DNA from 2 places in the Clostridium beijerinckii genome. Region 1 is predicted to be linked to the other one. Evidence: riboswitches for the same ligand, from Rfam matches in the RefSeq annotation. Region 1 holds a riboswitch; the other holds the start of a gene.
What was found. Region 1 has a riboswitch for lysine ahead of lysA (diaminopimelate decarboxylase). Riboswitches for the same ligand answer to the same signal wherever they lie in the genome.
Positions count from the first base shown of each region.

Region 2: linked by a shared signal. The riboswitch ahead of dapA (4-hydroxy-tetrahydrodipicolinate synthase) and the one ahead of lysA (diaminopimelate decarboxylase) in region 1 are both predicted to bind lysine.

Region 1 is NZ_CP144906.1:5,176,520-5,179,739, reverse strand. Features, by position in the region: gene PZA12_RS23255 (hydrolase) at 1-654, shown strand, start outside; lysine riboswitch at 833-1,003, shown strand; gene lysA (diaminopimelate decarboxylase) at 1,319-2,614, shown strand; gene lepB (signal peptidase I) at 2,880-3,220, shown strand, end outside.
Region 2 is NZ_CP144906.1:5,468,755-5,471,974, forward strand. Features, by position in the region: gene PZA12_RS24490 (SulP family inorganic anion transporter) at 1-199, opposite strand, end outside; gene dapA (4-hydroxy-tetrahydrodipicolinate synthase) at 398-1,267, opposite strand; lysine riboswitch at 1,412-1,578, opposite strand; gene PZA12_RS24500 (sulfite exporter TauE/SafE family protein) at 1,614-2,390, opposite strand; rRNA gene rrf (5S ribosomal RNA) at 2,503-2,619, opposite strand; rRNA gene PZA12_RS24510 (23S ribosomal RNA) at 2,694-3,220, opposite strand, start outside.

The sequences.
Region 1 (3,220 bases):
TATATTCCTCAAATAAAGGGTACGCTTAGGAATCATGTAATTGAGGTTCCGGCAGTTATAAGAAATTGTGGTGGAATTAAAATTTTTGGGAAGAGAATAAAATCATTGCTATTTAGTACAGATGTAGCATTAATAAGAAATAGCAATGCTGATGCAATTATTGCGGTATATCCATTTACGCCACAGCCTGTAATAACACAGGCACTTGTTATGGCCGCTGATGTTCCGGTTTTTTGTGGCGTAGGCGGAGGAATAACACAAGGAAAAAGAGTTGTGAATTTAGCTATGGATGCAGAATTCAAAGGTGCTATGGGAGTTGTTGTAAATGCACCTACGAGTAATGAAATTGTTAATAAGATTAGGTCAACAATAGATATACCAGTAATAGTAACGGTCATTTCTGAAGATGAAGATATTGCTAAAAGGATTGAAGCTGGAGCTACAATACTTAATGTTTCAGGTGGAAGAAATACCGCTAATATAGTCAGAAATATCAGAAAGAGATTTCCAGAGTTTCCTATAATAGCAACTGGAGGACCAACTGAAGAGTCAATTAAAGAGACAATTCAAGCTGGAGCAAATGCTATAACTTTTACGCCACCAACATCAGCAAGTATTATGGGAGATCTTATGGATGAGTATAGGAAAGAATAAGAACTTAATAAGCTTGGGTTTTATACCATTAATTTAAAGTTAAAAAAGTATTGCTTTAAGTTTAATTTATGGTATCATATTTGTAACAGTTTAATAAAATGATATTGTGCAGATAATGATTTATAATGTCATTAATATTAAAATATTAATGAATTCTAATAATATAATATATAACATGACCTGGGGTAGAGGTGCTGCAATAAATAGTAGGTATGAGGAGTTGGCAAACGTTGATTTATACTAAAAGGTATTACAGCCGAAGAAAATAGATTATTATGCGATAATCTTTTTCTGGGTATTCATAGAATATGTGAATAACTGTCACGAAGAGTGTTGAGCTACAAGGTACTTTTTTCAGTTATAAATTAACAGTTTGAAAAGAATAATAATGATTTTGTTAGTATAGACGTTCAAATTCATTTATTAATCTTTTGCGAAGAATTGATAATTAATGAAAATATTGTGCATAAATTTAGCGTAAAGATCTACCACTCGTCACAGATATACTCTGTGGCGTTTGTTTTTTATTATAATTATTAGTTAATACAACAGCAATAATCCGGAGTTAATGCAAAAAACGGATATTTTTTATTGAAATTGGTGTTGTGATTTATTTTAATCAATGAAGCAATAGCTAATAAAATATAATTTGGGGGTTAATCAAATGAAGTTGTTTGGAACAATGAAAGTAGAAGACAATCAATTAATGATTGGAGGCATCAGTGCTAAAAATTTAGTGAGAGAATATGGGAGTCCGTTATATGTATTTGATGAAGATTTAATAAGAGAATACTGTAGGGATTATAGAAAATATTTCAAGTGCGAAGAGAATAATAATAGAGTAGCTTTTGCAGGAAAAGCATTTTTGACACTTCAAATGTGTAAATTATTGAAGGAAGAGAATATGTGTCTTGATGTTGTATCTGGGGGGGAATTATACACTGCATATAAGTCTGAATTTCCACTTGAAAAAGTTATGTTCCATGGAAATAATAAGACTCTATCTGAGATTGAACTTGGCGTAAGACTAGGTGTAGGTAATTTTGTAGTAGATAATTATTACGAAATAGACGCATTAAATGATATAGCTAAAGAATATAATAAGGTACAAAATGTTTATTTAAGAATAACACCAGGTATTGAAGCGCATACTCATGATTATATAAAGACTGGACAAATAGATTCAAAATTTGGCTTTGCTCCAGTTGGTACTGTAATAGAAGATGCTATTAAAAAAGCTATAAGTTTAGAGAATATAAATCTTGCAGGAATACATTGTCATATAGGTTCGCAAATATTTGACTTAGAGCCATATGAAGATGCTGTTGAAATAATGTTAGAACTTGTGAGAAATACAAAGGAAAACCTAGGTTACCTAATAAATGAAGTAGATTTTGGCGGAGGCTTTGGTATATACTATACTGAGGGAGACGAGCCAAGAAGTACTGAAGAATATTGCAGCACAATAATTAATAAAGTTGATGAAGTGTGTGGGAGAACAGGTCAAGAAAGGCCAATTCTTACAATAGAGCCAGGAAGAAGTATTGTAGCTAATGCAGGAACAACTTTATATACTGTAGGATCAGTCAAGGAAATTCCGAGTGTTAGAAAATATGTATCAGTAGACGGTGGAATGACTGATAATATAAGACCGGCTCTTTATAATGCAGAATATGAATGTATTCTTGCAAGTAGAGTTGAAGGAGATAGAGAAGAAACAGTTACAATATCAGGAAAGTGCTGTGAATCGGGAGATATATTATTAGAAAATATTAAAATTCCAGAAGTTAAAAGCGGAGATATTCTAGCAATAATGACTACAGGAGCATATGGTTATTCTATGTCAAGCAATTATAATAGAATACCAAAGCCAGCGGTTGTAATGGTTAAAGATAATAAAACAAGACTTATTTGCAAAAGAGAATCCTATGATGATCTATTAAAGAATGATGTTGAATAGATATAAGTATTTGAATATGTTTAAGTAAGAATTTAAATTATATAGATTTCCTAAAAGGATTATGCACTAATTTTTAAGATTGGTGCATATTTTTGTTATAAAATTAACATCTTATAAATATTTTAGATAGTAAAATATGTTATACTAATATAGCATATTAAAATATGCACATTAGAAAAAAGCGCGAAGCGCAACCAAGAATTTTTTAAGTGAAATGATTTATATAATTAAGGATTATGAAAAAATGGGGTATTAATGAAAAATTATGTGTAATATGGGACATGGAGGTAATATTGTGGCAGAAAATAACGAAGATGAAATTGTAGCAGATAAAAAAGAAAAAAAGAAGTCCATATTAAATGAATGGATAATTGATATTGCAGTTGTTCTTTGCATAGCGCTTCTTGTATGGAATTTTGTGGGATACGGTGTTTGGATTACAAGTGGATCTATGATTCCAACATTAGAAGTTAAAGATAGATTGATAGTAACTAGGGTGCATAATCCTAAAAATTTAAAAGAAGGAGATATTGTATTATTTAAAAATGACGAATTTAAGGGTGAGATTTTAATAAAAAGATTAATAGGACTTCCGGGAGATACAAT
Region 2 (3,220 bases), 290 kb from region 1:
CACCTAAGAGTGAAATAATAAATCCTGCAAATATTGCTGTCGTAAGCCCTTTCTCTGGAGATACTCCCGATGATATTCCAAGTGCTATTGACAACGGTAATGCTATTACAGCTACAATAACGCCAGCTATAATATCCTTCATAACTTGCTCTCTAGTAATTTCCTTGTTCTTAATCATAGAAAAGAACTTAGGCATCATTTCTAATCACTTCCTTATTAAATTTGTCAGTCTCTATCTTACTCCTAAATTTTAAAGTAGTCAAAATACCCCTGTCATTGCTACATTACTAGAAGAATTCATAGAGAAATTAATCCAAAGTGATTTTTTATTGAAGCCAATTCATTTAACTTATAACAATTATCTATAATATAATTATACTTTTTTATCTCAGTTATGTTAAATACTTAATATTTTATCTATCTTACTTTCTAATCCTTTTGTGATATTCATTAATGGCAATCTAACTTCATCAGAATCTATTATACCTAGTTTCTTTAGGCTGTACTTAAGAGGTGTTGGATTTGGTTCTGAAAATAATAGCGGTATCATTTTATATAGAGAATTCCATTTTTTTAGTGCAGCTTGATGATCATTAGCCTTTGCTAAGTTATATACCTCAATAAAATCTTTAGTATTTAAATGTGCTGATGCCATTATTCCGCCTTGTCCTCCAAGCATAAGCGTCGTATAAAAATACATATCTTCACCTGTTAAGATGGAAAAATCTTTTGGAGGATTCATTAATAGTTCAGTTGTTTGCTTCATGCTTCCACAGCAATCTTTTATTCCTATTATGTTTTTTAACTGAGATAATACATGCACAGTTTCATTTTCAATATTAGCTCCAGTTCTATATGGTATATTATAAAGTACTATATCCAAATCAGTTGATTCTGATATACTTTTAAAGTGCTCATAAATACCTCTTTGATCTGGTCTCGAATAGTATGGTGTAACTGATAGTATTCCATTCACTTTATGCTTTTCTACTAATTTTAGCTTTTTAATTACTTCACTTGTATTATTGCCTCCTAATCCGACGTATACTGGAACTCTATTCTTATTATATTGAACAGTTTTTTCTAAAATTTCCTCATATTCATTCTCTAGTATTGTAGGTGATTCTCCTGTAGTTGCAAGTGGTATAATTCCATTTACTCCTTCTTCTACGTAATGATTAATCATTCTTTCGTAAGATTTAAAATCTACCTTTCCATCTTTAAATGGTGTTAATAATGGTACTAGAACTCCTTCAACCTTTGCCAACTTCTCCAACTCCTCAAATCTATTTTATTAAATAAGAAAACCCGTTAGCATATATACCAACGGGTAGAGTTAACCGCATAAAACTTGTACAAAACTAAAACATAAAATATCATAACTATAACATTATTATCTATAGCTTCACCAAATCCTTGTAGCTCTCCACTTTCGTGACAGTTATGCATATATTTTATGCATACCCAGAAATAAATTTTTGCATAATCTAAATCTTCGGCTATAATACCTTTCTTTATTAGTCAACGTTTGCCAACTCATAATAAATACTCTTTATTAATAGCACCTCTACCTTAGGTTTTCGTTATTACATTATTAAAATTATATCATTTAATTAACTACTTGTAAATAAAATAGCATCTATCACTTTACCAAATAACATAATTATTACTAATATTATTATCGGCTTTATAATCTTCGCTCCACTTTTAATTGCAAAATGTGCCCCTAAATAATTTCCTAAACTAGCACATATAGCTGCAGGTATACCTATCATAAATAAAACCTTGCCATTTAATATATAAGCTATTAGTGCTGCAAAATTAGATGCCAAATTCACTATCTTAGCATTACCAGACGCAGTTATAAGATTGAATCCTAAAAACGATGTGAAAGCTAAAACTAAAAATGTTCCTGTTCCCGGACCAAAAAATCCATCATAAGCTCCTATTACTAAACCTATTATTCCTGCCACTAAATAAATCTTTCTATGTTCTACTTTCTTTTCGTTATTTTCTACTCCAATCTTTCTGTTAAACAAAAGAAAAACTGCAACAATAGGTAAAATGATAATAAGACAGTATTGCAAATACTTTTCATCTAGTAGCAATACTAATTGCGTTCCAAACCAAGATCCTATAATAGCACCTATAGCTGAAATTAATGCTGGTTTAATTTTTATATTACCACTACTTAAAAATTTTATGGAAGCCGCAAATGTTCCAATGCCATTTGCAAACTTATTGGTTCCATATGCCATATGTATTGGCATTCCAGCAAAAATATATGCTGGCAAAGATATTATTCCCCCTCCACCTGCAACAGCATCCACAAAACCTGCGCAAAATACTAATGGGCATATGATAAGCAATGTTATATTATATGAATACATAACCTCTCCTAACGACAATAAGTTAATTATATTCTCTATAAAGATAATTGACTTATTACGACTTTAATAAAATTAAAATAAAAAAGATAGTCATTACAACTATCTTTTGCTTACCTCGCAACGTCCTACTCTGCCACACAGTCTCCCATGCAGTACCATCGGCGCTATAGACCTTAACTTTCCTGTTCGGAATGGGAAGGAGTGTTACCTCTATGCCATCACCACGAGATCTTTAATTTGAAAAAACTTTGTTCTTTCAAAATTGCACACAGTTTCTTTAATGTATATTACAACTTGATTATATTGGTCAAGCCCTCGACCTATTAGTATCAGTCAGCTAAATATGTTACCATACTTACACCTCTGACCTATCAACCTTGTAGTCTTCAAGGGGTCTTACTAGCTTATGCTATGGGAAATCTCATCTTGAGGTGGGCTTCACACTTAGATGCTTTCAGCGTTTATCCCTTCCCGACTTAGCTACCCAGCTATGCTTCTGGCGAAACAACTGGTACACCATAGGTCAGTCCATCCCGGTCCTCTCGTACTAAGGACAGCTCCTCTCAAATTTCCTACGCCCGCGACGGATAGGGACCGAACTGTCTCACGACGTTCTGAACCCAGCTCGCGTGCCGCTTTAATGGGCGAACAGCCCAACCCTTGGGACCTACTTCAGCCCCAGGATGCGACGAGCCGACATCGAGGTGCCAAACCTCCCCGTCGATGTGAACTCTTGGGGGAGATCAGCCTGTTATCCCCGAGGTAGCTTTTATCCGTTGAGCGATGGCCCTCCCACGAGGTACCACCGGATCACTAAGCCCGACTTTCGT